DNA from 3 places in the Pseudomonas cichorii genome. Region 1 is predicted to be linked to each of the others. Evidence: riboswitches for the same ligand, from Rfam matches in the RefSeq annotation. Region 1 holds a riboswitch; each other region holds the start of a gene.

Region 1 (9,834 bases):
GGGTGCAGGCGCAGCGGATCGAAATCGGTGTGGTTGCTGATGCGCGGCAGCACCGGCACCACGACATTGAGCACCCGCTCGACCTTATCGGTCTGACGTCGATCCAGACCGTCTTCGGCCTCCAGATGCAGATCCATCACATACGGCAGCACACCCACCACCGGCTTGCCGGTACGGGCTTCAAGCCAGTCCAGACCCGGTTGCAGCAGCGCGATGTCGCCACGAAAGCGGTTGATGACAAACCCTTTGACTCGCGCCTGCTCGCTGGGCGACAGCAACTCCAGCGTGCCGACCAGATGCGCGAACACGCCACCTCGATTGATATCGGCCACCAGCAGCACCGGGCAATCCACCGCTTCGGCAAACCCCATGTTGGCGATGTCGTTGGCGCGCAGATTGATCTCCGCAGGCGAACCGGCACCCTCGACCATGATCACGGGGTACGTCTCGCCCAGGCGCCGATGGGACTCCAGCACCGCCTGCATGGCGATTTCCTTGTAGCCGTGATACGCCACGGCATTCATGGTGGTCACAGCGCGGCCATGGATGATGACCTGAGCACCGGTATCGCTATTGGGCTTGAGCAGCACCGGATTCATGTCGGTATGGGGCTCCAGCCCGCAGGCCTGAGCCTGCACGGCCTGGGCCCGACCGATTTCGCCGCCATCCGCTGTCACCGCACTGTTGAGCGCCATGTTCTGCGGCTTGAACGGCACCACCTTGACGCCCTGGCGGGTCAGCCAGCGGCATAGCGCGGTCACCAGCGTACTTTTGCCGGCATCGGACGTCGTGCCTTGCACCATCAACGTGGTCATGGGGTTTCCTTGCGGTATTTGAACAGTACATCTTCCAGACGCGACCAGTCGGCCTCTTCGCAAGGCAAGCCAAAGCGCAGGCTGCTGACCGCCCCCTGGCCCTCGAACAGACGCAGCAAGACTCCACGTCGAGCGCAGAAGTCATGCAGGGCCGGGGCCTGCTCGGTAACCACCCACTGAAACAGCGCGCAGCCGCCTTGGGGGGGCAGGCCGTGATTGCTCAGCAATGCCACCAGACGCTCACTGGCCTGATCGCAACGCTGGCGTTGACGGGCATGGCCTTCAAGGTCTGCAAGACACGCCTGACCCAGAATCCGTGTCGGCCCGCTGACCGCCCACGGGCCGATTTCTGCCGCCAGTGCCTTGAGCAGACCCGGCTCCGCCAGCACGAAGCCCAATCGCACGCCGGCCAGACCAAAGAACTTGCCGAACGAACGCAGCACGATCAGGCCGACGCGCCCCGTCTCGGCCGCCAGACTCGTGTCCGGCGTGTTGTCCATGAAAGCCTCATCAACCACCAGCCAGCCGCCGCGCTCGGCCAGACGGGCGTGCCATTCCAGCAAGCGCTCCGTGGTCAGGTGCAGCCCCGTGGGATTGTTGGGGTTGACCACCACCAGCACGTCGAGGCTGTCCAGGAAGTAATCCACTTCCTGTTCTTGCACTTCACGCACCAGAAATCCGCTTTTGCGCCATGCATGGGCGTGCTCTGCATAGCACGGCGACAGGACGCCGACGCGACAAGCGCTGCGCACGCGAGGCAAGGCCTGGATCGCGGCTTGCGAACCGGGCACCGGCAAGAGTTGAGGTACACCGTAATAGGCGCAGGCTGCGGCCTCCAGGCCATCGTCGGTTTCCGGCAGACGCGCCCAGGCCTGTGCAGAAATCTCCGGAATCGGCCACGCCCAGGGCGCAATGCCGGTGGACAGGTCCAGCCAGTCGGCACGGTCGATGCCGTAATGCTGCGCTGCCGCCCGCAGGCGACCACCGTGCTCAAGCATAGAACTCGGCCCCCACGCACAGGATCAGCAGCCACAGCCAGACGCCTCTTTGCACCAGTTGCCAGCCACGATCGATGGCATCCGCATCGGCGGGCACGCCTTCGCCCAGTGGCGGGCGCTGATGCAGTTCGCCGTGATAGATCGCTGCGCCACCCAGCTCGACACCCAGAGCACCCGCACCGGCGGCCATGACGGGACCGGCATTGGGGCTGTCCCAGGTCGGCCCTTGAGTGCGCCAGCAACGCAGAGCCAGGCGAGTCTTGCCCAGCAGCGCGTAGGTCAGGGCCACCAGGCGCGCAGGAATGTAGTTGAGCAGGTCGTCGATTTTCGCCGCCGCCCAGCCGAAGCGCTCGAAACGCTCGTTGCGATAACCCCACATGGCATCCAGCGTATTGCTCAGTCGATACAGCACCACGCCGGGCGCACCGGCCACCGCAAACCAGAACAGCGCGGCAAACACCGCATCGCTGCCGTTTTCCAGTACCGATTCAGTGGCTGCACGGGCGACTTCTGTCTCGTCCAGTTCGGTGGTCTGGCGGCTGACCAGATAACCGACCCGCCGACGCGCCTCATCCAGATTGCCCGAACGCAGGGCCTGGGCAACCGGCTCCACATGCTCGCCCAGGCTGCGCAGCCCCAGCGCGCAATACAGCGCCAGAATCTCCACCAGCCAGCCGACATAGGGCAGCCAGCTGAGGATGGTTGCCAGCAGCGTCAAAGGCACCACAGCCAGAAACCAGGCCGTGACGCCATGACTGCGCCAGCCACGTCCGCCGGAATTGAAACGCTGTTCGATACGGTCAGCCAGACGACCGAACGCCACCAGCGGATGTGAGCGTTTCGGCTCGCCGAGCAACGCATCCAGCGCTACCCCGGCAACGCTCAACAGCGCCACACTCATGGACTCACTCCCCATTGATTCTCATACAGCAATTCATTGAGTGGCCGCGCTTGCGCCCAGCCTTCCAGCACCAGCATCGGTGCCGGGTAAAATTCTTCTACCGGCCCCAGGCACAGAATCGCCAGGGGCTTTGCGCCTTCGGGCATGCCCAGCAGGCTGGCCAGCGCCTGAGGATCGAACAGCGACACCCAGCCCATGCCCAGCCCTTCGGCACGGGAGGCCAGCCACAGGTTCTGGATCGCACAGGACAAGGACGCCATGTCCATTTCCGGCAAGGTCCGACGACCGAAAATATGCTTCTCCCGATCGTCCATCAGCGCGGCCACCAACACTTCGGCACAATCGCTGATGCCCTCGACCTTGAGCTTCATGAACTCGTCGGCACGCTCGCCCAGGGCTTCGGCAGTACGTACCCGCTCTTCTTCCACCTGGGCCTGCATTTGCGCCCTCAATGCCGGGTCGCTGATACGAATGAAACGCCAAGGCTGCATCAGGCCGACACTGGGAGCCTGATGCGCAGCTTCAAGCAAACGCGCAAGTAACTCGGGAGCCACGCTGCCGCCACTGAAGTGACGCATGTCGCGGCGCTCGGCAATTGCCCGATAGACCGCGGCCCGCTCCTGGAGACTGAACGCCTGATCGGTCATGGTGTGAACAGCGCCGCAACCGCCTGAGGATTGGAAGGGAAATAGAAGTGCACGTAGGAAGCCGTCAGACGCCCGTCGCGGTACACCGCCTCTGCGCCTCGTCCGCCATTGGGGCTGACGCCACGGGCAATGGGCTGCAACTCGGTGCTGGTCAGGGAGTGGTGATAGGTGTGTCCGCGCAGCAAGCCTTCAGGCAACTCGACCGCTTGCAGGGCCAGAGCCGCCAGACGCTTTTGCATCACCGCCTCCCCCTTCAGCAGGCCCACCAGCTCTGCCCGCTGGCCTTCGACATCGGTCAGGGCATCGAGCAGATACAGCATGCCGCCGCACTCGGCCAGGATCGGCTTGCCCGCCTGATGATGAGCACGAATCGCCGCCAGCATCGGAGCGTTTTCGGCCAGCGCCGCATGATGAAGCTCAGGGTAACCACCGGGCAGATACAGGCTGTCAGCCTCAGGCAAGTGGCTATCGCGGATCGGCGAGAAGAACGACAGCTCCGCGCCCATGGCTCGCAGCAGTTCCAGGCTTGCCCCGTAGGCAAAAGCAAAGGCCTCGTCACGGGCGATGGCGATACGCACACCGGCCAGCAAGGGTTCGGCAGGTACAGGGTCCGGCGCATTGAAGGTCACGGCAGGCGGCAAGAGCACGTCGCAGGTGCTGGCCAGCGCATCGGCGGCAGCGTCCAGGCGCAGGTCCAGATCGTTGAGTTCACTGGCCTGCACCAAGCCCAGATGACGACTCGGCAATTCGATACCGGTTTCACGGGAAAGCGCGCCATACCAACGCAGGCCCTCCGTCAGGCTGCCTTCGAGCAACTGCGCATGACGCACGGTGCCTACCCGGTTGGCCAGCACTCCGGCGAACGGCAGGTCCGACTGATAACGCGCCAACCCCAGCGCCAGCGCTCCGAAGGTCTGGGCCATGGCCGTGCCGTCGATCACGCCCAGCACCGGCACGCCGAAGTGGCGGGCCAGATCGGCACTCGATGGCGTACCGTCGAACAGCCCCATGACGCCTTCGATCAGGATCAGGTCCGCCTCGGCGGCGGCTTCCCACAGCAGGCGTCGGCTTTCGTCGGCGCCCACCATCCACAGATCCAACTGGTAAACCGGCGCGCCGCTGGCCCGCTCCAGAATCATCGGGTCCAGAAAGTCAGGCCCGCACTTGAACACCCGGACCTTGCGGCCCTGGTTACGGTGCAGGCGTGCCAGCGCAGCGGTGACCGTGGTCTTGCCCTGCCCGGAGGCGGGCGCGGCAATCAATACTGCCGGGCAATGACGCGGCGCTCTCATACAGGGTTACTCACAACTCGATGCCTTTTTGCGCACGGATTCCGGCCTGGAACGCATGCTTGACCACGCCGATCTCGGAAACGGTATCGGACAGGTCGATCAATTCGGGTTTGGCGCCACGGCCGGTCACCACCACATGCTGCATCGGTGGCCGGGCCTGCAGGTCGCTCAGTACGTGTTCCAGATCCAGATAGCCATGCTTGAGGGCGATATTCAGCTCATCGAGGATCACCAGACCGATGCTCGGGTCACGAAGCATTTCACGGGAAACGTCCCAGGCGGCTTCGGCGGCGGCGATATCACGCTGGCGGTCCTGGGTTTCCCAGGTGAACCCCTCGCCCATCACGTGGTAGCGCACCTGCTCGGGGAAACGCCGGAAGAACAACTCTTCACCGGTGCTGTTGCGGCCCTTGATGAACTGCACCACGCCACACTGCATGTCGTGACCCATGGCCCGGGCGAGCATGCCGAATGCCGAACTGCTCTTGCCCTTGCCATTACCGGTCAGCACCAGCAGCAGGCCACACTCGTTTGGAGCGCTGGCAATGCGCTCGTCCATTACCGCCTTCTTGCGCTGCATGCGCGCCAGATGACGTTCGTCACGTTCGGGGGATTCGTTCATCTCAGCTCTCCGCTAGAGGGCACGCGAAAGCAGACGGAAGGACAGCATCAGGCAGCACGGCAAAGCCCTGCGCAGAGCATCGCCCGCCGTGATGCTGTTGAGTGGATCAGGCCGGTCTCCGGGCTCATGAGCAGGCATCTGCCTGGCCTGCGCGCCTTCCCGTGTCCTGGGACACAGTGGCATCGAGCGCAGTCTTGACTCATTTACCGTTGCGGGGGCAGCGCCGGGATCGGAGTTGCAAGGCGTCCTCACCGGCTTCCCTGTTTCACTCTGCCAATCGAGGATTGCAAAGCACCTGAAACAAGCCGCGAAGGGTAGAGGGTTGGGCTGGGAGCGTCAATCGACACAAGAGGATTGAACCTCGACAGTTCAGGTCCCTCCTATCTTTATCTGGCCACTGACCGTTATGGAGATCGGCATGTTCACACTCAGACCCCGGCTTGCCTTGCTGCTTCTGGTTGCAGGAGGCCTCACAGCCTGCGGCGAGTCTTCGACGCTGCAAGTCTCGGATGGCACCGGCCCCTCGCCCAGACTGCCCGAACCGAACAAGACCCTGATCCCCACCGTCAATATCGCCCCTGCCGTGGGCTGGGAAAAGAACGCCAAACCGGTCGCCGCGCCCGGCACCCAGGTCGCCGCCTTTGCCGAAGGCCTGGATCACCCGCGCTGGCTGTACGTGCTGCCCAATGGCGACGTGCTGGTCGCGGAAACCAATTCACCACCCAAGCCTGACGACTCCAAAGGCGTACGCGGCTGGGTCATGGAAAAAGTCATGGGCCGCGCCGGAGCCGGTGTGCCCAGCGCCAACCGCATCACCCTGCTGCGCGACAAGGACCACGACGGCGTGGCCGAAACCCGCACAGTCTTCCTGCAAAACCTCAACTCGCCGTTCGGCATGACGCTGGTGGGCAACAAGCTTTACGTGGCCGATACCGACCGCCTGATCAGCTTCCCTTATGAAACCGGCCAGACCTCCATCAGCGCCCAGGCCACCAAGGTCGTCGACTTGCCTGGCGGCACGCTGAATCACCACTGGACCAAGAACGTGATTGCCAGCAAGGACGGCAGCAAGCTGTACGTGACGGTCGGCTCCAACAGCAACGTCGGCGAAAACGGCATGGACCAGGAAGAAGGCCGCGCCGCGATCTGGGAAGTGGACGCTGCCACCGGCCAGCACCGGATTTTCGCCTCGGGCCTGCGCAACCCCAATGGCATGGACTGGGAGCCCAACACCGGCAAGTTGTGGACCGCCGTCAACGAACGTGACGAGATCGGCAGCGACCTGGTACCTGACTACGTGACCTCGGTGCAGGATGGCGGCTTCTATGGCTGGCCTTACAGCTACTACGGCCAGCATGTGGATGAGCGGGTCAAACCGCAGAAACCGGAACTGGTCGCCAAGGCCATATCGCCCGATTATGCAGTCGGCCCGCACACCGCATCGCTGGGGCTGGTGTTCGCCGACGGCAAGACGCTCGCAGCTCCGTTCAACGAAGGCCTGTTCATCGGCCAGCACGGCTCATGGAACCGCAAGCCACACAGCGGCTATAAAGTGGTGTTCATCCCCTTCAGCGGCGGCAAACCCAATGGCGCACCCGTGGATGTACTGACCGGCTTCCTGAGTGCAGACGAAAAAGCCCAGGGCCGTCCGGTGGGCGTGGTCAATGACCAGCATGGCGGATTGTTGGTGGCGGATGATGTGGGCAACAAGATCTGGCGGGTGACGTCAGCGAAATAAGCGCATCACCCTGCCCCGTGGGAGCGAATTCACTCACGAAAAAGAGCTTTGCGACTGAATTTGCTCCTAAGGGGCGGTGGTATTTTGCGCCAGGTTCGAGGGCTGGATCACGCGCTTGGCGTTGAGATAGGCCTTTTGCCAATACGGCTTGTCCAGGCTGTCCAGCTTCACGGTGCCACCGGTCGCCGGGGCATGTACGAAGCGGCCTTCTCCGACATAGATGCCCGCATGGGAAACCTGCGAGCCACCGGAAGTGGCGAAGAACACCAGATCACCGGATTGCAGCTGCTCACGCCCGACATTCGGCGCGCCCATCACAATCATGTCGCGAGTCGAGCGTGGCAACGAGATACCCGCCGCGTCACGATAGACATAACCGATCAGGCCACTGCAATCGAAACCCGAATCAGGCGTGTTGCCGCCCCAGCGATAAGGCGTGCCGACCAGCCCGAGCGCACGAAACAGTACGTCTTCGGCAGCCTGAGAGAGAATTTGCGGGGGAGCAGAAAGCACCGGGCGCTGAACGACACGGGGCTGAGGAGGTGGCGAGCTGGCACATGCACCCAGCAACGCTGCGATGGAAATGACCGCCAGACGTAACGTAATCGACATAACCACAACAACCTGATCTGGATGCGGCCAACACTGCCGAGAAGCTGAAAATGCAGACAGGCTCATGCCTGTCTGCGCACTGCATCATTTATGGCGCTTGAGTGTAGTCGATGTCATGGCAGTGGTCTGTACAGGCTCGCTGGAAGGAGCCATTGCCAGAGCACGCTTGGCCTCGATGAACGTCTTGCTCCAGTAGGCGTCATCGAGACTGTCGATGCGCACACCACCACTACGGCGGCTGCTGGAATGGATGAACTGATCGTCACCCAGGTAAATGGCTGCATGGCTCACACGACCGCGACCACGGGTGCTGAAGAACAGCAGGTCACCGGGCTTGAGGTCATTGCGCGACACCAGAGGCGCATTCACGTTGATCATTTCGCGAGTGGAACGCGGCAGGCTCATGCCAGCCTCTTCACGAAACAGATAACCGATGAAGCCGCTGCAATCGAAACCCGAAGTGGTCGAAGAACCACCGAAACGGTAGCGAGTACCGATCAGGGATTTGCCACGCTCCAAGATGCTGTCGGCCAGAACCGGCAACTGGTAAGGCTTGTTGTCAGCAAAACCGGCCAGTTCTTCTTCGGTGGCGAGTTCTTCCTGCAACATGGCTGCATCTGCACGGCGAGCCGGAGATTGCGAGCTGATCGAATTCTGGTACTGCGGTTGTTGCTCTTGAGAAACCGGTAAATTGGCAGAGCAACCAAACAAAAAAGTAACGAGTGCGAGGGGCACGAGGGGTGCGAAGCGTACTACTTGCATGGGCACGACCGTGGCTGAACTGTTAAGAAGGCGAGACTATGCCCGCTATCAAGATGATTTGCAAATTCAATCGAGTCAAATGTGACTTATGAGTTTTTCCATGACATGTGCTGCACGGCACTGCAGAAAAACGTCCATCTGGGCGCTGTGATCGGTGGGGGCCGGATTGATTTCTGCCGTGAATCCCCCGCAAATACGGGTGCGCAAGACAGGTTCGTGGATGTAGGGGAAGCTGGCAGTGGTGCCGATACTCAACACCGCATCAAAGCCTTTGGCCATTTCTTCATAGAGTGTTTCAAGAGCTTTCTCAGGCAACATCTCCTGAAACAGCACGACGGACGGTCGCAAAACGCCACTACACTTCTGGCACAAAGGCGGCAGCGGCCGCAGCAAGTGCTCACTCAGATGAGAGTCTTCTTCGCCACAGGACTGGCAAAACAGTGGAGCCATTTGCCCATGGATCTCGATCAGGCGTTCCGGCGGGCTGCCAGCGGCACGATGATAGCCATCGACGTTCTGGGTCAGCACCCAGCATTCGGGCTTCATCCGCTGCAATTGAGAAATGGCGTAATGCGCGGCATTGGGCTGGCCACCCAGACACGCCTTGCCCAGTTCGGCGATGTATTTCCAGCACAGCTCTGGATCACGGCGCAGCATCGGCCCGGACAACGCCACCTCAATGGGCAGGCCGTCATCGGTCTTGCCATTATAAAGACCGCCTACACCGCGATAGGTGGGCAGACCCGAATCCGCCGAAAGCCCCGCACCGGTAATCACCAGGATCCGCTGTGCATGGCGCAATGCTGCCGCCGTCTGCAGCAGCAAGGCCTGATCTACCAACCCAGGGTTTCCTTGAGGAAGGGAATGGTCAGCTTGCGCTTTTCCTGAAGAGAGGCCTGATCCAGACGCTCAAGCAACTCGAACAAAGCGTTCATGCTGCGGGTGCCACGGGTAAGAATGAAATGCCCGACTTCATCGGTCAGGTGCAGACCGCGACGGGAAGCGCGCAGTTGCAGGGCGCGCAGCTTGTCTTCATCGGACAGCGGACGCATCTGGAACACCAGCGCCATGGTCAGACGAGACTTGAGGTCCGGCAACTTGACCGGCAGTTCGCGAGGCGACTGAGAAGCCGCGATCAACAGGCGACGCCCGCTGTCACGCAGACGATTGAACAGATGAAACAGCGCCTCTTCCCATTCCGGCTTGCCCACGACCGCTTGCAGGTCATCCAGGCAGACCAGCTCGTACTGCTCAAGGTGATCGAACAGCTCGACGCCTTCATCGATGACTTCGGCCAGTGGCAGATAAACAGAAGGTTCACCCATCTGCTCGAAACGAAGGCAAGCTGCCTGCAGCAAGTGCGTGCGCCCTACCCCATCCTTGCCCCACAGATAAATCAGGCTTTCCGTCCACCCCGCGTCAGCCTCGCACAGGCGCTCGACATAGC
Region 2 (9,834 bases), 2.2 Mb from region 1:
AAGACGGGCATCAAGGTCGGTTACAAGGTGAACGATGCGCTGAGCATTTCAGGCCGTTACCGCTATGACTCGATCAAGCTCGACCGTGACAAGATCAACGAATCCATGCCCGACAACGCGATGGATAACCAGTCGATCAACCGCTATGACATCTGGATCAACTACTCGACCAAGGGGCCATGGACTTACGAGTACCAGCTCACCTATTTCGATGCGGACTATATCCGCTACGACAACGGCACCAGCGATTACGAACAGAATGCGGCATTCAAATATCGCTGGAGCAAACAATGGGTGCCGTTCTTCGAGATCGGCGATATCAAGGTCGATTCCGAGGATGACAAACGCCAGTTGAGATTACGGGTCGGGATTCAATACAACTTTATGTGATTGCTTCATCATCCTTTCGCGACTGAAGTCGCTCCTCGCAGGAGCGACTTCAGTCGCGAACAAGCCCTACTCGCTATGAGTACGCCGCAACCGGATGCGGCTGCCGTTGAGGTGCAGGTACATGGCCGAACGGGCCGCATCCACATTACCTTCGGCAATCGCGTTGTAGATCTGTCGATGTTCGGCATTGATCCCGGCCAGATAAGCACTGCGATCACTTTGCCCGGTGTAGGCGGAATTCATGCGGGTACGCGGAATCAGCTTGGTGCCCAGGTGTTTCATGATGTCGATCAGGTACGCATTGCCCGAAGCCTTGGCGATCTTGAGGTGGAACTGGAAGTCGGCATTGATCGTGGTCCCGGATTTTTCCGGCCCTTCGAGCAGCGCATCAAAGGCCCGCTTGAGTTCCAGCAAGGTTTCAGGGCTGCGACGTTGCGCAGCCAGCCCCGCCGCTTCGACCTCCAGGCTGATGCGAAACTCCAGCAGATTCAGCACATCGGACAAGGTCGCAATGGTCGCCGGCCCAACCGAAAAACCTTCAGGTGGCGGCATATCCAGCACAAAGGTGCCGACCCCATGGCGCGTCTCCACAAGCCCGGCGGCCTGCATCCGCGAGAGTGCATCGCGAACCACTGTGCGGCTGACGCCCTCGGCCTCCATGATATGGATTTCAGAAGGCAGCTTCTCGCCACGCTGGAGCACACCATCGCGCATCCGCTGGGCAAAGCGGTCGACCAGTGTTTCGGCAAGACGACGATGGTTTTTCTGCGAAGAAAGGACGTTGTCCGACATTGCAGCCTCAATTCGATCGAATGCCACAGTATAGGCTGCGATACCGACACAAAACACACCATGACTGCGGTTATACTCAGCAACCCGACACGGACCCGATCAGCCCGCCTATGGAACACCCGTCATCCCCTACAGGACGCCGCTCCAGCCTGACCCAGCAACTGGTCGCCGAGTTCTCGCGCAAGATCCGCGAGGGCGAGATCAAAAGTGGTGAAAAGCTGCCGACCGAGCAGGTCATCATCCGGGAAACGGGTGTCAGCCGTACGGTGGTTCGCGAGGCGATGTCGCGCCTGCAGGCCGAAGGGCTGGTGGAAACCCGCCATGGCATCGGGACCTTTGTGGTCGATGCTTCGCGTCCACGGGATTTCCAGATCCCGGAAACCCTGTCCGGCAGCCCTCCCGATGCAGCGGCCATCATCGAACTGCGCCTGAGCCTTGAACCGGAATCCGCCGCTCTCGCCGCACAACGGCGCACGCCGGAGCAACTGGAAGCCATACGCAAGGCGCTAGACGAGTTGCATCGCTGCGACCGGAACGAAACCGATACGACCCAGGCCGATTTCGAGTTTCACCGCAGTATCGTGCAATGCACCGCCAACAGCTTCTTTACCGATGTCATGACCCAACTGGGCAACAGCATTCTGCCCAGGGCACGGATCGGTTTCGGCAATGTGCCGACGACTCGGCTCATGGATGACCCGCACATCCAGCAGCGCGAACAGGAGCAGATCTACTCGGCTATCGCCCATCAGGATCGCGATGCGGCCAGGGCGGCGATGCGCCTGCACCTGATCAACTGCCTGCAACGCCTTCGCGCAAAGGATTAGCCACTAAAAGGCTTATCGTTTACCATCGCGCCCCGTCGGTTTCCGAGAGGAACTAACAGGGAATTCGAGGGCCTCGCACCTGCGCAGCTCAAACGAAACTGCCCCCGCAACTGTAGGCATCGAGCCAACTCCATCATGGCCACTGGGTAGTTCATTCCCGGGAAGGCTGGAGTCAGGTGATGAAATGCCAGTCAGGAGACCTGCCGACCTGCAACTTCACTGACCGGCGGGGTGTCCGGGAAGGACATCCGCGCGCCGGTTCATGGCTGCCTTGCCCTGCCTTCGGCGCAGTGCCGGGGATGTGTTTCCTGTCTGTACATTGCGCCCTGCACGTACGAAACGGAGATCGCATTACATGTCACTGCCCCGCCTTGCCGCCCTCATCGCCGGTCTGAGCCTGTCCACCCTGAGCCTTGCCGCTCCCACTCAATACCCGCTCACTGTCGAAAACTGTGGCATGAAGCTGACGTTCGAGCATGCGCCGCGCAAGGCAGTGACCATCGGCCAGTCCGGGACCGAAATGCTTCACGAACTGGGGCTGGGCGACACGCTGGTAGGCACTTCGCTGTGGTTCAACGATGTGCTGCCGCGCTTCAAGGCGCAGAACGACAAGGTCGAACGTCTGGCGGACAACGACCCGAGTTTCGAGGCCGTCATCGGCAAGCGCCCGGAACTGGTGGCCGTCCAGCTTGAATGGATGGTCGGAGCCCAGGGCGTGGTCGGTACCCGCCAGCAGTTTCATGACTTGAAGATCCCGACCTACATCATGCCGTCCGACTGCGAAGGCAAGGACAACCTGGTAGGCGCTGATGGCACACGCCTGGAGCCCTTCCGCATCGACACCATCTACAAGAGCATCGAACAGCTCGCCCAGATATTCGACGTACAGGATCGCGGCCAGCAACTGGTTGCAGAGCTGCGCAGTCGTCTGGCCCATGCAGTCGCCAACGTCAAACAGAACAAGGAGCGGGATGTGTCCGCAGTGTTCTGGTTCTCCAGCGCAGACATCGATATCGACCCTTATGTGGCAGGCCGCAAAGGCATTCCGGACTTCATGCTCAATAACCTGGGCATGCGCAATATCGTCGAGTCCGATGAAGAGTGGCCGACCGTGGGCTGGGAAACCATCGCCAAGGCCAATCCCGACATTCTGGTGATCGCACGTATGGATCGCCGTCGTTTTCCGGCCGACGACTACCGCAGGAAACTCGAATTCCTCAAGTCCGACCCGGTGACCCGCAATATGGACGCGGTCAAGCATGACCGTATCGTGATCATCGATGCCGATGCCATGCAGGCCAGCATCCGGCTGTTTACTGGCATCGAAGAACTGGCCGAAGCCGCCAATCGCTACAACGCCGCTCAATGAAGCTGGCCACTGCGCTCGGCCACATACTATGGGTGACAGCAGTTCTGCTGCTGGCCATCGTGGCGGGCGCTGCCATCGGTGAAACCAGCATCAGCCTGCCGGTGGTCTTCCAGGTGCTGGCGAACAAACTGTGGGCGGCCGGGTACGTGCTCGACCCCATCGATGAGGGGATTGTCTGGAACTATCGCCTGACCCGCTCCATCGTGGCAGCGGCCTGTGGCGCGGGGCTGGCGATTTCCGGTGTGGTGCTGCAATCGTTGCTGCGTAATCCGCTGGCCGATCCATACCTGCTGGGCATCTCCGCCGGCGCCTCGACGGGCGCTGTGCTGGTGGCGATTCTGGGCCTGGGCGCCGGAGCCATTTCCATGTCGGCGGGAGCCTTCGCCGGAGCGGTGGCGGCCTTCTCGCTGGTCGCCCTGCTCGCACGCTCTTCCCACGGCCCGACAGCAGCCGGGCATATCATTCTGGCCGGGATCGCCGGGTCGCAGCTGTTCAATGCCCTGACCTCGTTTCTCATCACCAAATCCGCCAGCGCCGAGCAGGCACGGGGCATCATGTTCTGGCTGCTGGGCAATCTCAGTGGCGTGCGCTGGCATTCGGTATGGCTGGCAGTGCCAGTGGTCGTGGTGGGTTTGCTGGTCTGCCTGTGGCATCGGCGCGCCCTGGATGCCTTCACCTTCGGCAGTGATTCGGCGGCATCCCTCGGCATCCCGGTACGACGCGTGCAAATCGTGCTGATCGCTTCTGCAGCGCTGGTCACGGCAGTGATGGTATCCATTGTCGGCTCCATCGGCTTTGTCGGGCTGGTGATTCCCCATGCCGTGCGCATGGTCGCCGGAGTCCGCCATGCCCGGCTGGTGCCGCTCAGCGCCTTGTGCGGCGCGCTGTTCCTGATTGCCGCCGACATCCTGTCCCGCACCCTGATCAAGGGCCAGGTCTTGCCGATTGGCGTCATCACCGCACTGATCGGCGCACCGGTCTTTGCGCTGATTCTCATTCGAGGGAAAACCACACGATGAACGCCTTTTCGCCCATCGTCGACACCCCGGCACTCAGTTGCTTGGGTCTTGGTTATTCGCTCAAGGACAAGACCCTGCTCAAGGACGTGAATCTGAGCATTGCGCCGGGTGAAACCCTTGGCATTGTCGGTCCCAACGGTTCGGGGAAGTCGACACTGCTCAAGCTGCTGTCAGGCCTTCAATCGCCGTCCAGCGGTCAGGTGCAGCTCAATGGGCAGGCACTGGCCAGCATGAAGCGCCGCGATATCGCCCAACTGTTGGCGGTGGTCGAACAACAGGCCGAAACCAGCGACGCAATCACCGTACTGGACGCCGTCGAACTGGGCCGTACCCCCTGGCTGTCTGCCCTGGAACCCTGGAGCGACCGCGACGACGCCATAGTCCGCCAGGCCTTGCAGGATGTCGGGATGCTGCACCTGATCAAGCGCGCCTGGCATACCCTGTCCGGCGGCGAACGCCAGCGTACCCATATTGCCCGGGCACTGGCGCAACGCCCGCAGATCCTGTTACTGGACGAGCCGACCAACCATCTGGATATCCAGCATCAACTGTCGATTCTGGGGCTGATCAAGTCGTTGCCTGTCACCACCGTCATTGCTCTGCACGACCTCAATCAGGCGCTGGAATGTGACCGTGTGGCGGTGATGGAAAACGGCCAGATGGTCGCACTCGGCAAACCTGTGGATGTGCTGACACCTGAGCGCCTGCATAGCACTTTCGGCGTCAGGGCCCACTGGCTGACCGATCCGTTCGATGGTGCACGGATACTGCGTCTGCGGTCTTACTGAGGCCATTGCTCCAGCAACATCGCTACGAACTTTTCGGCAGCAGGCGACAGTGACGCGCCGCGCCGGGAAACCAGCCCCAGGGTTCGATCCACCACCGGATCTACCAGCGGAACGCTGACCAGCGTCGGATGCCCTTCGGCCGGCATGGCCAGGCTGGGCATGGCGGATATGCCCAGCCCGGCTTCGACCATACCCAGCGATGTCGACAGGTGCTGCACTTCATAGAACCACTTGGGTCGCCAGCTCAGGCCGGCCAGCGCATGGTCGAGAATCATCCGGTTGCCGCTCAGGCGGCCAACGCCGATCAGGCGATATTCACTGAGTTCGATCCAGGCAACCGACTCCCGCTTTGCCAGCTCATGGTCGCGTCGGCAGGCGAGCACGAAAGGCTCTTTGACAAGGGGCACGAACTCGATATCCGGGTGTTGCCCGCTCATCATGTTGATGCCGAAATCGGCCTCCCCTCGCAACACGGCTTCCAGCCCCTCATTGGCACTGAGGTCCAGCAGCCGGATGCGGATCTTGGGGTATCGCTCGTTGTACAGGCGGATCACGGAAGGCAAAAAGTAGAACGCGGCCGTGGGAATACAGGCAAGGGTCACCTGGCCAATCTGGCGTTCTGCCAATTCCCGGATATTGAGAATCGAGTCCTCGAAATCATCCAGAAGCCGTCGCGCCTTGGGAAAAAAATCGCGGCCGACGCTGGTCAGGCTGACCCGGCGAGTGGTGCGATCCAGCAATGAGGTGCCTAGGCCCTGCTCAAGCTTCTTGATTCGCCGAGTGAGGGCAGGCTGGGAAATATGCAGCACTTCGGCGGCTTCATGGAAGCTTCCAAGTTCAGCGATTTTCACGAACGATCGAATATCTTGCAGCTCATATTCCACATTATTTTCCTTTTGGTGGATTGCGATGGGCCTTCAAGACCAGCGGAGAATTATTGCCTGAAGTGGAATAATATCTACGATCTTTGCATTGGATACGCTTAAAAATCCATGGGACTCTTGCTTCCAACACATCAATTACCTCAATTGATCAACAAGAGTCCAAAAATTATGCAACCGATTCCCTGCGTCCTGATGCGCGGCGGCACTTCCAAAGGGCCGGTTTTTCTCGCCAGTGATTTACCCTCTTCGACCGCTGAGCGCGATGAACTGCTGCTGGCCCTCATGGGCTCTGGTCATGAGCTGGAAATCGACGGAATCGGTGGTGGCAGCCCGCAGACCAGCAAAGTGGCAATCGTCAGCCCATCGACTCATGAAGATGCCGATGTGGATTACCTGTTCGTACAGGTCATGGTTTCCCAGCGCCGCGTCGATACCGCGCCCAACTGCGGCAACATGCTCTGCGCCGTCGGCCCGTTTGCAGTGGAACAAGGTCTGGTCGAGGCCAGTGGCGACGTCACTCAAGTGCGGATTCGCAACCTCAACACCGGCACCTTCGTCTGCGCCGATGTCCGCACCCCTGGCGGCCACGTCAGCTACGAAGGCCAAACCAGCATCGACGGAGTACCGGGCACGGCAGCTCCAGTGCAACTGACTTTCCTGGACGCAGCAGGCAGCAAGACCGGCAAGCTGTTCCCCACCGGCCAACAGACTGACATCTTTGATGGCGTACCTGTGACCTGCATCGACATGGCGATGCCCATGGTCATCATCGAAGCGTCTCTGCTGGGCAAGCGTGGCGATGAGACGCCTGCCGAACTGGACGCCGACAAGGATTTTCTGCGCAAGCTCGAAGCTTTACGCTTGCGCGCGGGAATGGCCATGGGGCTGGGCGATGTGAGCGACAAAGTGATTCCCAAACCCGTACTGGTTTCGCGGCCCGATGCAGGCGGCACCCTCAAGGTTCGCTATTTCATGCCGCATAACTGTCATAAGGCCCTGGCGATCACTGGCTCCATCGGCCTGGCTACAGCCTGTGTCAGTGAAGACACCGTGGTTGCCCAACTGCTGGGTAATGCCCAGACTCCGCGCCTGCAAGAAGTCCGGATCGAACATCCGAGCGGTTCGATCCAGGTCGCCCTGGCCTACGTAGGGGAAAACGGACAGACCATCCGGGCTTCGGTGGTGCGCACGGCACGTCGACTCTTCTCCGGGGAGGTCTACGCCCCTGTCGCGCAACGGCTGGCGGGCTGACATTGTTTATCACTGCACACTGCTCTGCCTGATACTGAGTACCGCATCAGAACAACTCCAATAATGGGTGATGCAACATGAAAATCGCTAAATCGCTCTACTTTCAGATTATCTGCGCCGTGGTCCTCGGGGTCCTGGTCGGTCACTTCTGGGCCCAGCAAGCCATCGCCCTCAAGCCTTTGGGCGATGCGTTCATCAAGCTGATCAAAATGATGATCGCACCGGTGGTGTTCTGCACCATCGTCACCGGCATTGCCGGTATGAGCGACAAGCGCTCTCTCGGGCGCCTGATGAGCAAGACCATGCTGCTGTTCCTCGCCCTGACGGTGGTCAGCCTGTTCATCGGCCTGATCGCGGTTTATGTGATCCAGCCGGGCGTCGGTATGAACATCGATCCGGCGAAACTGAGCACTGCCGGTTTGAGCCAGTACACGGACTCCGCTGCGAAACTGGGTGTCGTGGACTTTTTCATGCACATCATCCCGGACACCTTCATTGGCGCGTTCAACAAGGGTGAAGTCTTGCCGGTGCTGTTTATCGCGGTATTGTCCGGGTTCGCACTGTCATCCTTGGGCGAGCGCGGCAAACCGGTGCTCAATGTGCTGGAATCGGCCTCGCACATGGTCTTCAAGATCTTCTCGTACCTGATGCGCTTCGCTCCGATCGGTGCCTTTGGTGCCCTGGCATTTACCGTGGGCCAGTACGGCATCACTTCCCTCGGCTCGCTGGCCAAGCTCATCATGACCTTGTACATCGCCTGCGGCTTCTTCGTGTTCGTAGTGCTGGGCGGAATCTGCCGCGCTCACGGCTTCAGCCTCTGGAAACTGCTGCGCTACTTTCGCGAAGAGTTCCTGGTGGTGCTCGGCACTTCGTCAACCGAGCCTGTCATGCCGCGCATGCTGGAGAAACTTCAAGCCCTGGGTTGCAAGAAAGGCGTTGTCGGCCTGGTACTGCCAACGGGGTACTCCTTCAATCTGGACGGCACAGCAATCTATCTTTCCCTGGCCGCCATTTTCATTGCCCAGGCGTGCAATATCGAACTGAGCATGACGCAGACCCTGACCATGCTGGCAATCATGTTGCTGTCATCCAAGGGCGCGGCGGGCGTGACCGGCAGCGGCTTCGTCGCCCTGGCATCGACCCTTACGGTCATCCACGATATTCCGCTGGCAGGCCTGGCATTGCTGATCGGTATCGACCGTTTCATGTCCGAAGCCCGGGCGCTGACCAGCCTGGCCAGTAACGCCGTCGCGACGGTGGTGATCTCCCTGTCGGAAAACGCATGTGACCGCCAGGTCCTCATGCAACGCCTCGACGGGAAAGCCATCGCCGCCACGCCTGAAACCCCGCAATGGGAAAGCACACCCCAGGCTGCCGAGCGCACCTGACACACACCTACACACATCAATCGATATCCATTCGAGCAGGCAAGGCATCGTTCATGCGATGCCCTGCAGGCCCGGCGGCATTCGCTTGCCCATGAATAACAACAAGAGAATATCCATATGCTTGCCTTTCTTGGCCTGGCCATGGTCGTGGTGTTCACCTACCTGATCATGTCCAAACGCTTGTCTCCGATTGTCGCGCTGACCCTGGTCCCCATCGTTTTCGCAATCATTGGCGGCTTTGGCGGCACCACCGGCAAAATGATGCTCGACGGCCTGAAAATGGTCGCGCCCTCCGCGGCCCTCCTGCTGTTCGCCATCCTGTTCTTTGGCCTGATGATCGACTCCGGCCTGTTCGACCCGCTGATCCGCAAGATCCTCAAGCGGGTCAATGGCGACCCGATGAAAATCGCGGTGGGCACGGCGCTCTTGTCACTGACTGTCGCCCTCGACGGTGATGGCACGACCACTTACATGATTACCTGCGCAGCCATGCTGCCGCTGTACAAACGCATTGGCATGAATCCGATGATCCTCGGCATCATATCGATGCTTTCCCTGAGCATCATGAGCGGCATGACGCCATGGGGCGGCCCTGCAACCCGAGCCATTGCCGCGCTGGGCCTGGATGCAGGCGAGTATTTCATTCCGTTGCTGCCCACCATGATCGGCGGCGCCGCCTGGGTGGTGTTCACTGCCTTTCTGTTGGGCCGTTCCGAGCGCAAACGCATCGGCAACGTGCAGTTGCAGAGCGGCGGCGGTGACTGCTATATCGACGAAATACTGGGCAATACGCCGCACAAACGCCCCAAACTGGCCTACGTCAATCTGGCGCTGGTCATTGCCGTGATGATTGCGCTGGTAACGGGCCTGATGCACTCAGCCGTGCTGTTCCTGATCGGTTTCGTCGTCGCGCTGATGATCAACTACCCGCAACTGGATATTCAGAAGGAACGCATCCTCGCCCACTCCGGCAATGCCATGACCGTGGTTCTGCTGGTCTTCGCCGCCGGGGTTTTCGCCGGGATCTTCTCCGGCACCAAGATGGTCGACGCCCTGGCGCAGACCCTGGTGGACTGGATTCCACCGCAATGGGGGCATCTGTTCCCGCTGGTCGTCGCCCTGACCA
Region 3 (9,834 bases), 1.9 Mb from region 1:
TCGTGCCAATCCGTTTCTGACCTTCGAGGCGATTCCGGCGCAGGCGCGTTATCAGTTCATGCTTGATAACGCCGAATACTTCGTACGCACCTTCATCCGCGGGCCGGTTTGCCGTGGTCAGATTGCGACCGACGTGATCCGCGACCATTTCTGGGTGCTGTTCCAGGAGCCGGGGCATGATCGTTACATCACCGATGCCCAGTATCGTGGGCAGGCTACGCCTTTGCTGGCCATGCCGGGGCAGAACGATCAGGTCGGCAGTATTCTGAGTTTGTGGCTTTCCTACCGGGACCGCCGCAACGCCTATGAAGACCTGCGTCGCGACAGCTACGCCAGCATGACGCCACCGAGCTGGTCGACGCTGTGGGCCGGCAACGATAACTCGCTGCTGACGGTCTTCCGCCATTTCGACAGCGCCTCGGTGACCAAAGGGCTGATTGGCGATGTGCCGCATTCGCTGTGGTTATTCGACTATCCGCTGCTGGAGCGCACCTATTATCAACTGGCGGTGAACTTCGACGTTTACGGCAACATTTCCCATCAGGCCCAGACCCGGCTTTATTTCGACCTGATTCGCAATGGCGCAGAAATCAACTTCCTGCGACTGATGCCGGCCGACAAGCGCGAGAAGATGCTGGGCGACCTGTATCAGGACTCCGGCAAGTTCAAGATGTGGCTGGACTACCAGCGTATCGATGACGATACGGCCAGCGGCCTGAGGCTCGATGGGCATCATCCTCGTCAGGACTTCGCACGTCAGTTGATTCAGCGCTCCGGCACGCTCAATGCCGCGCCGGACCCGATCAACCGCTGCCAGGGCGCCTATTGCTCACGGCCTGGTATAGGCCCCGTTTTTGCCCAGGCAGAGCAATCCCTCAGTCGACTGGTTTCACGGCCTGCTGCGGGCCTCAAGGTTATCGATCAGTTGCCCGAAGCGACCATGTTGCGCGTGGAAGACGCCAGTGGCAAACGCATGATGTACAGCATGCTGCGCAACCGTGCCCACAGTAACGTGGCCTTCCTGTTGGGTGAGTCCTATCGCTATCAACCGGGTCTGGACACCCTGACCATTTACCCGGGCGTGCTCAGCAGCTATCCGAACTTCATATTCAACATACCGGCTGGCGAAGTACCCGCTTTCGTCGATGCCATGCAACAGGTCAAGGATCAGGCCGGGTTTGAGAAAATCGTGGAGCGCTGGGGCGTCAGGCGTACTCATCCGTTGTTCTGGACCTACTTCCACGACATCAATCGCTATATTCAGGAGACCGAGCCGCGAGAGGGTGGTGTGCTGGATATGAACCGCTACGAAAACCTCTAGGAGTCGTTGCAGGTCACGTAAATCGTGGCCTGCGGCCACTACTGTTTCCTGAACGAAGCAGGATTTTCCTGATCTTTTTTGTCATCTCACTGTCCGACCCCATGCGCGTCCGGCTCCCTTCGAGTGTCGGGCTTGGTTGAAAAGGCAGGTGACAAGAGGTTTTGTGGATGTTGATTTCGGTTCAGGCTTTACGGGCTTTCGCCGCGTGGGTTGTTGTGTGTCATCACTTCATGCAGATTTTTTTCGATTTCAAGGCCAGCGGTCCCGTTGGCGAATTCTTTGTTTCAAAGGGCGCAGTGGGCGTCGATATCTTTTTTGTCATCAGCGGGCTGGTGATCTACCTCTCGACCCATAACAGCGACATGCCCGCCGGGCGTTTCATCCTGCACCGTCTGATCCGTATCGTTCCTGCCTACTGGCTGTACACCGCCGCCATGGGGTTGTTGCTGCTGGTTGCGGCTCCCTGGTTGCCTCATCAGGTGATCGGCTGGCAGAACTTCCTGCTTTCGCTGTTTTTCATTCCCTCGGAAAACCCCGGCGGTTACGGCCTGTATCCCACGTTGAACGTCGGCTGGACCCTGAACTACGAGATGCTGTTTTACGTACTGTTCTCCATGGTGTTTCTGTTCGAGCAGCGCCATAGGCCCTTGATCATCGCGGCAGCACTCTTTGCCGTGACCGAAATTCTGGCTCGCAGCGGCTTGATCAGCCGGTTCTACGGTAACGACATTGTCTACGAGTTCCTGTTGGGGATCGGCATCGGCATGCTCTATCGTCGTGGCTGGATCAAGGAAGGGTTGTGGATGCCATTGGCGGGGATAGTGGCTGCCATGCTGGTGATTCATCACCTGACCAACGAGCAGCGCCTGTTGAACTGGGGGCTGCCAAGCGCATTGATCGTGTTCTGCGCCATCTCCCTTGAACCCTACTTGCGCGGCAACCGCTTGCTCAAAACCCTGGGCGATTGTTCCTATTCGGTCTATCTGCTGCATGTGCTGGTGCTTTACGGTGGCCTGCTCATGGCTCAGCGCTTTGCCTTGAACCCGTATCTGGTATTTGCCTTCTGCGTGCCGATCATCGCCATTGGAGCATGGTGCAGTTACGAGTGGATCGAGAAGGGCTTGTATCACCGGATGCGTCGCAGTCTGGATGCTCGTCAGGAAGGAAGAGGCGTCGTTGCGCTTTCCTGACAAAAACACTAGGACTTTGTATGCGCATCCGATTGGCGTAAACTGCCGGCAAGTCTGCGAGGAACGTTCATGACCGCTATCACTATTACCGATGCTGCCCACGATTATCTGGCCGATCTGCTGGAAAAGCAGAACACTCCAGGTATCGGCATCCGCGTGTTTATCACCCAGCCTGGCACTCAGTACGCTGAAACCTGCATTGCCTACTGCAAGCCGGGCGAAGAAAAACCTGAAGACAAGGCCATTGGCCTCAAGAGCTTCACGGCCTGGATCGATGGTTTCAGCGAAGCCTTTCTGGATGACGCCGTGGTCGATTACGCCACTGATCGCATGGGCGGCCAACTGACCATCAAGGCACCAAACGCCAAAGTGCCGATGGTCAATGCCGACAGCCCGATCAACGAGCGCATCAACTATTACCTGCAAACCGAGATCAACCCGGGGCTCGCCAGCCACGGCGGTCAGGTGACCCTGATCGACGTGATCGAGGAAGAAGAGCGCAATATCGCCGTCCTGCAGTTCGGCGGTGGTTGCCAGGGTTGCGGCCAGGCCGATGTGACCTTGAAGGAAGGTATCGAGCGTACCTTGCTGGAGCGTATCCCTGAGCTGTCGGGTGTGCGTGATGTGACTGACCATACGCAGAAAGAAAACGCTTATTACTGAGTCGTTTTCTTCGCGCGTCCATTCGCGAATAAATTCGCTCCTGCCGTGGGAGCGAATTCATTCGCGAACATCATCAGGGCCTGAACAAATGTGCATGCCCGGCGCGATACAGCGATGACTCGCCAAACGTATCGTCAGCCAGTACACGACCGACCAGAATCAGTGCCGTACGTTTGAATCCCTTCTCCAGTACCTTGTCGTGAATGTCGGCCAGGGTGCCTATAACCCAGTCCTGATCCGGCCAGCTTGCGCGATGGACCACTGCTATCGGGCAGTCCGCGCCGTAATGCGGTATCAGTTCTTCCACGATTTTCTGCAGATTGTTGACCCCCAGGTGAATGGCCATGGTGGTGCGATGCTGGGCCAGGCTTGTCAGCTCTTCGCCTGCCGGCATCGACGTCTTGTCGGCGTAGCGGGTCAGGATCACGCTCTGGGAAATGTCCGGCAGTGTCAGTTCGGTGCCCAGCAAGGCTGCGCAGGCCGCCGTGGCCGTTACGCCGGGGATGATTTCAAAGGGAATGCCCAGCTCACGCAGGCGGCGAATCTGTTCGCCAATCGCGCCATACAGGCTTGGGTCGCCGGAGTGAATCCTGGCCACATCCCGGCCCTGTTCATGAGCGGATTTCATCAAGGAGATGATCTGTTCCAGGTGCAACTTGGCACTGTTGACCACCTGAACGGCACGATTGCCATCCAGCACTGCCACTGGCACCAGTGAGCCAGCATAAATGATGACCGGACAGCTATGGATCAGTCGCTGCCCCTTGACGGTGATCAGGTCCGGATCGCCAGGGCCTGCGCCGATGAAAAAGACGGTCAATGGAATCTCCTGAGTCAAGCGGTATTAATGAGCGGCGTATTATCGACACTGCTTGCCAGGGCAAAGGTTGCCCGGGCGTTTTTCTGGCGTTGGATCACCAGTGTTACCGGGCTTTTGCCCAATTGGCTGGCCAGTGCCAGCGCTGCGCTTTCGGCAACCCCGTGACAGCCCGTGTGCTGGAACGCCTTTGGCGAGCGGTGGGTCAGTTGCGGTTCGTATTCTGCCAGTTGTGACGCGCTGAAGAATATCAGCGGAACGGACAGCTGTTTGGCCAATTCCAGCAAGCCCGGTTCGTCCTGCTTGAGGTCGATGGAGGCGAGGGCAGTGATGGCCCCGATTTCCAGGTCGTGGGCTTTCAGGCTGCTTTCGATCAGTTCCAGCAGGCTCGCTGCCGGGCAGCCGCGCTGGCAACCCAGGCCTGCCACAAGGGCAGGGCCGGATTGCCCGGTGCCGTGATCAGGCGTGCAGGTCGGCATTGTTGCGACGGAACAGCCAGGCGCTGATCAGGCCCAGAGCGACCCAGAACAATGCGTTGGTCAGCAACGAAGCCAGGATGAACTGCGATTCCAGAGCTTCGGGAGCCAGGCTCTCATGAGTCAATGGCTGTGGCGCGCCAATCAGATGCGGCACAACCAAAATAGCCGCGCCCAGCACCTTGAGCAGCCAGTTCTGGCCGAAAGCGATCAAGGCCAGACCCGCCGCCGTTGAGGCCGCAGTCCCGATCCACCAGTACTGGCGCAGGTTCAGGTCGGCAGCCGCTGTCCCCGGCAATTCCGGTGGCAGGCCCAGTGTCGGCGCCAGGACGAAGACCGCAAAACCGGCCAGCCCCCACAATGCGCCCTGAGAGGTGCGACCCGGTGCGCGTAGCGTGTAGAGCGCCACCAGCATCAAGGCAAAACCTACCGCGACCACCAGATTGCCGCCGGTCGTGGAGAGAATACGCTGCCAGCCGTCTTCCGGCTCCCAGGCTTCTTCGTCGTGGCTGTGCCCTGCGGCGGAAGCATCGGCGTGGTCATGTTCATGCACGTGTTCGGCGGGTGCCTTTTCAAAGGTTTCGGCCTGAAGAATCAGGGGCGAAACCCAAAAGCTTTGCAGCAGGGTCAGCAGCAATGCCGCCAGCAGACCGCTGAAACCTGCCGTCTGAATGATTCGCTTGAACATGGCGTCAGGTCTCAATGGCAAGGGAAGGCGGCGCTGTGGCGGGTGTCGTGGGCCGCGTTGTGAACGGCGGCAATGTGCGAGAAACCGGCGAAGTACACCAGGCAGGCGCCCAGAATCGCAGCGCTGATGGCGGCGGTCAGGCGTTGGGCCTGGGTGGACGTGGTGGTGCTCGACTGGCTGCTGCTGATGGTGGACATGGCGCTTCCCTCTGGTTTCGACAGGCGGGCATGCGCACAGGAACCTGCTGACGGAGGTCAGAAGGCTTCAACTGCGCCCGCCCACCGCGGGTGTGTCATTGAGTCAGTATCGGGCCGGTCTCCGGGCTCGCGAGGGGTGTCGATATTCAGCCTCGACGCCTTCAGGATCACCTTCCCATGCCGTGGCACAGTGGTTCTGATCCTCTCTCGCTTACCGTTGCGGGGGCAGCACCGGACTGACTCATGGACAAATGAGCGCACCGGTTTCCCGTTTCACCCCGTGAGGGGCACCCGTAACAAGTTGTGTAGGAGAGCATGGCGGCCCGTGAACGTCAATCTGAACGATTGACCTGCCTTCGACCTCTGCGTAGCCTTGCGCACTTGAGGTTCTCGACCTTGTGCAAAAGGTCGGGCTAAGACGGGAATGCGGTTCAAGCCGCAGCTGCCCCCGCAACTGTAAACGGTGATTTCATTGCATGGCCACTGCGCGAGCGGGAAGGCGCGATGAATGCCTGTCCTGCCGACACGCCGCCGTAAGCCAGGAGACCTGCCTCGAACCGGGCCACAGGCCCACGAATTCTCACTACAACCGGGCGGGGTGATCCGGTGGCGAATCGATCCGTGCGCAGTGCACGGATCTCGTCCTGCTTGCCCGCCGTATTGCCAAAGGGCATCCGATGAAAACACTGGCCAAACTTCCCGTCACCATCGTTACCGGCTTCCTGGGCTCGGGTAAAACCACCTTGTTGCGGCACATGCTCGATAACGCCGAAGGGCGTCGTATCGCGGTGATCGTCAACGAGTTCGGCGAGCTGGGCATCGACGGCGAAATCCTCAAGCAATGCACCATCGGTTGCAGCGAAGAGGAAGCTGTTGGCCGGGTGTATGAGCTGGCCAACGGTTGCCTGTGCTGCACGGTGCAGGAAGAGTTCTTCCCGGTGATGCGCGAACTGGTGTCGCGTCGCGCCGACCTGGACCACATCCTTATCGAAACCTCGGGTCTGGCGTTGCCAAAACCGCTGGTCCAGGCTTTCCAGTGGCCGGAAATCCGCAACGCCTGCACCGTCGATGCGGTCATAACAGTGGTCGACAGCCCGGCCGTTGCAGCAGGTACTTTCGCGGCTTTCCCGGATCAAGTGGACGCCCAGCGCAAGCTCGACCCGAACCTTGACCACGAATCCCCGCTACATGAACTGTTCGCTGACCAGCTGGCCAGCGCTGATCTGGTGATCCTCAACAAGGCCGACATGATCGACGCCGAAGGCCTGGCGGCGGTACGTGCCGAAGTCGCCGAAGAACTGCCGCCAGCGGTCAAGGTCATCGAAGCCAGCAGTGGCCGTCTGCCAATCAACGTGTTGCTGGGCATCGGTGCCGAGTCGGAACTGCACATCGATGGTCGCAAGACTCACCATGACCATCACGACGATGAAGATCATGACGACCACGATCACGATGCTTTCGATTCGATTTCCATCAAACTGCCACAGGCCGACGAAAGCGTGCTGCTCGATGCCCTGACGCAACTGGTGGTCAAGCACGGCATTCTGCGGGTCAAAGGTTTCGCCGCGATTCCAGGCAAGCCGATGCGCCTGCTGATCCAGGGCGTGGGCACACGCTTCGACAAGCATTTCGACCGCGCCTGGCGTGCCGATGAGGAGCGCATCACCAATCTGGTGCTGATCGGCCAGGAGCTGGATGCCGTGGCGCTGGAAGCGCAACTCAATGCTGCGATTGCTGGCTGATCCATGCATTTACTGAGAACCCAGCCGGGCGGTTTCGTACCCGACGACAGCATTGCCGACCTGGGACAGACGCCGGCCGAGCTGGTGATTCTCTGCAGCGGCGATTCGAGCCTGGCGTTACTGGCCGAAGCCGCTCAGCAACTGCCCGACGACTACCCGAGCCTGCGTCTGGCCAATCCGATGCAGGTGCAGAATCACGCCTCGGTGGACTTGTACGTCGATGAGGTGTTGCGCCACGCCAGGGTCATTCTGATTTCCCTGCATGGCGGCATTGGCTACTGGCGCTACGGTGTCGAGCGCTTGATGGAGCTGGCAGCTCGTGGTGTGCAGGTGATTCTGGTGCCGGGGGATGATCGTCCCGATCCAGAGCTGAGCGATCTGAGCACTGTGCCTGCCGAGGAGCGTGACCGGCTATGGCAGTTCTTGCGCCAGGGCGGCTTGCAGAATGCGCTGGATCTTTATCGTTGCATGGCCAGCAGCTGGCTTGAGCGCGATTACCCATGGGCCGAGCCTCAGCCACTGCCACGCACGGCCATCTATCATCCGCGCAAAGCGACGGCCACGCTGCCGGACTGGCAGGCAGACTGGATACCGGGGCATCCGGTGGTTGCGCTGCTGTTCTACCGCTCCCACTTGCAGGCGGCCAATACCGGTTTCATCGATGTGTTCTGCGAGCGCTTGCAGGCTCAAGGGCTCAATCCCTTGCCGATTGCGCTGGCCAGTCTCAAGGAGCCGGGTTGCCTGACCATGGTCGAGGACTGGCTGGATGAAGTCGAAGCCGGGCTGATCCTCAATACCACGGGCTTTGCCCAGTCCAGCCCGGAAGCGCCGCATCTGCGACCGTTTCGCCGCAATGTGCCCGTGATCCAGGCCATCTGCGCTCAGGACAACCAGCCCGCCTGGCAGGCCAGCGAGCAAGGTCTTGGGGCGCGGGATCTGGCGATGCACATTGCCTTGCCGGAACTGGACGGGCGGATCATCAGCCGGCCCATCAGCTTCAAGGATCTGGCTTGGCGCAGCGAGCGCAGCCAGTCGGACGTGGTGTGCTATCGCGCCCATCCCGAGCGCATGGACTTCGTCGCGCAACTGGCACGACGCTGGATCGAACTGGCGCTACTGCCCAATGCCAGCAAGCGGGTAGCGCTGATCCTGGCCAACTACCCGACCCGCGATGGCCGGATCGGCAACGGGGTAGGGCTCGACACACCTGCAGCGGCGCTGAATATACTGCGCGCCATGCAGGACGAGGGCTATCCGCTGGCACCGTTGCCCGAAAGCGGCACCGCGCTGATTCAGCAATTGCTGGGTGGCGTCACCAACGATCTGGACAGCATCGACCTGCGTCCTTGCCAGCAAAGCATGGCGCTGGACGAGTACCTTGATGCCTTCGATGACTTGCCCCAGGCCAGTCGCGATGCGGTAAATGCACGCTGGGGCGCGCCACAGAACGACCCGATGTTCCGCAGCGGGCGGATGATGATTGCCGGTATCCGCTTTAGCCTGACCTTTGTCGGCATTCAGCCTGCCCGTGGTTATCAGGTGGACCCCAGTGCGGTCTATCACGACCCCGATCTGGTGCCGCCTCACGGTTATCTCGCGTTCTACTTCTGGCTGCGCAAGGCGTATGGCGCTCATGCGGTGCTGCATGTGGGCAAGCATGGCAACCTGGAGTGGCTGCCGGGCAAGGGCGTCGGTCTGTCTCAAGACTGCTGGCCTGATGCAGTGCTGGGCGCGATGCCGAATATCTACCCGTTTATCGTCAACGATCCAGGCGAGGGTGCCCAGGCCAAGCGCCGTACCCAGGCGGTCATCATCGACCACCTGATGCCGCCCCTGACCCGTGCCGAAACCTACGGCCCGCTGCGCAATCTTGAGCGGCTGGCTGACGAATACTACGAGGCGCAACTGCTCGACCCGCGCCGGGCGCAGGAACTGCAACGGGACATTCTCAAGCTGGTGCGTGAAACCCGTATTGACCGTGAACTGGCGCTGGACGACGCCATCGACAGCGACGCCGACGCCGCAATCTGGCTGCCGCGTCTGGACACCTATCTGTGTGACTTGAAGGAGTCGCAGATCCGCGATGGCCTGCATGTTTTCGGTCAATCCCCCCAAGGCCGTCTGCGTATCGACACGCTGCTGGCACTGCTGCGCATTCCCCGTGGCGATGGCCGTGGTGCGCAGTCGAGTGTGCTGCGGGTGCTGGCCAAGGCTCTGGCGCTGGATTTCGACCCGCTGGATTGCGAGCTGGCCGAGCCCTGGAACGGTCCGCGTCCGTCCGTCTTGCTGGTAGTGAGTGACGACCCATGGCGCACCACGGGCGATACCCGGGAGCGGCTTGAGCTGTATGCCGCGATTCTGATCGAACGCATCGTGAACGAAGAGGCGATTGACGATCTGCCGGATCATCCTGAACTGACACTGGTTCTCGAAAGCCTTCGCAATGTGGTCGCCCCGCGTCTGGATGCCTGCGGTCCCGAAGAGATGCGCGGTCTGCTGGATGCCCTGAGTGGCCGATTCGTGCCAGCCGGCCCGAGCGGTGCGCCGAGTCGCGGGCGGCTGGACGTGCTGCCCACGGGCCGCAACTTCTTTACCGTGGATGTGCGCAACCTGCCGACTACCACGGCCTGGCGAATCGGTTTTCAATCGGCCAACCTGTTGCTGGAGCGCCATCTTCAGGATCATGGCGACCACTTGCGCCAGCTCGGCCTGTCGGTCTGGGGCACGGCCACCATGCGCA

What was found. Region 1 has a riboswitch for cobalamin ahead of cobO (cob(I)yrinic acid a,c-diamide adenosyltransferase). Riboswitches for the same ligand answer to the same signal wherever they lie in the genome.
Region 2: it holds a riboswitch for cobalamin, as region 1 does, so the genes downstream of both, KGD89_RS10290 (ABC transporter substrate-binding protein) here and cobO (cob(I)yrinic acid a,c-diamide adenosyltransferase) in region 1, are expected to answer to the same signal.
Region 3: it holds a riboswitch for cobalamin, as region 1 does, so the genes downstream of both, cobW (cobalamin biosynthesis protein CobW) here and cobO (cob(I)yrinic acid a,c-diamide adenosyltransferase) in region 1, are expected to answer to the same signal.

What each region holds. Positions count from the first base shown of each region.
Region 1 covers NZ_CP074349.1:4,453,145-4,462,978, forward strand. The annotation lists gene KGD89_RS18850 (cobyric acid synthase) at 1-815, opposite strand, end outside; gene cobD (threonine-phosphate decarboxylase CobD) at 812-1,813, opposite strand; gene cbiB (adenosylcobinamide-phosphate synthase CbiB) at 1,806-2,714, opposite strand; gene bluB (5,6-dimethylbenzimidazole synthase) at 2,711-3,361, opposite strand; gene KGD89_RS18870 (cobyrinate a,c-diamide synthase) at 3,358-4,653, opposite strand; gene cobO (cob(I)yrinic acid a,c-diamide adenosyltransferase) at 4,664-5,275, opposite strand; cobalamin riboswitch at 5,368-5,589, opposite strand; gene KGD89_RS18880 (PQQ-dependent sugar dehydrogenase) at 5,694-7,013, shown strand; gene KGD89_RS18885 (C40 family peptidase) at 7,080-7,625, opposite strand; gene KGD89_RS18890 (C40 family peptidase) at 7,710-8,387, opposite strand; gene KGD89_RS18895 (NAD-dependent deacylase) at 8,463-9,227, opposite strand; gene hda (DnaA regulatory inactivator Hda) at 9,221-9,834, opposite strand, start outside.
Region 2 covers NZ_CP074349.1:2,302,418-2,312,251, reverse strand. The annotation lists gene KGD89_RS10305 (oligogalacturonate-specific porin KdgM family protein) at 1-390, shown strand, start outside; gene KGD89_RS10300 (FadR/GntR family transcriptional regulator) at 457-1,182, opposite strand; gene KGD89_RS10295 (FadR/GntR family transcriptional regulator) at 1,293-2,009, shown strand; cobalamin riboswitch at 2,029-2,231, shown strand; gene KGD89_RS10290 (ABC transporter substrate-binding protein) at 2,365-3,378, shown strand; gene KGD89_RS10285 (FecCD family ABC transporter permease) at 3,375-4,397, shown strand; gene KGD89_RS10280 (ABC transporter ATP-binding protein) at 4,394-5,185, shown strand; gene KGD89_RS10275 (LysR family transcriptional regulator) at 5,179-6,069, opposite strand; gene KGD89_RS10270 (4-oxalomesaconate tautomerase) at 6,238-7,320, shown strand; gene KGD89_RS10265 (dicarboxylate/amino acid:cation symporter) at 7,398-8,708, shown strand; gene KGD89_RS10260 (CitMHS family transporter) at 8,826-9,834, shown strand, end outside.
Region 3 covers NZ_CP074349.1:2,534,152-2,543,985, forward strand. The annotation lists gene KGD89_RS11210 (fatty acid cis/trans isomerase) at 1-1,321, shown strand, start outside; gene KGD89_RS11215 (acyltransferase family protein) at 1,489-2,511, shown strand; gene nfuA (Fe-S biogenesis protein NfuA) at 2,581-3,174, shown strand; gene cobM (precorrin-4 C(11)-methyltransferase) at 3,248-3,994, opposite strand; gene KGD89_RS11230 (cobalamin biosynthesis protein) at 4,009-4,470, opposite strand; gene KGD89_RS11235 (CbtA family protein) at 4,451-5,155, opposite strand; gene KGD89_RS11240 (CbtB domain-containing protein) at 5,167-5,352, opposite strand; cobalamin riboswitch at 5,448-5,662, opposite strand; cobalamin riboswitch at 5,720-5,921, shown strand; gene cobW (cobalamin biosynthesis protein CobW) at 6,030-7,094, shown strand; gene cobN (cobaltochelatase subunit CobN) at 7,098-9,834, shown strand, end outside.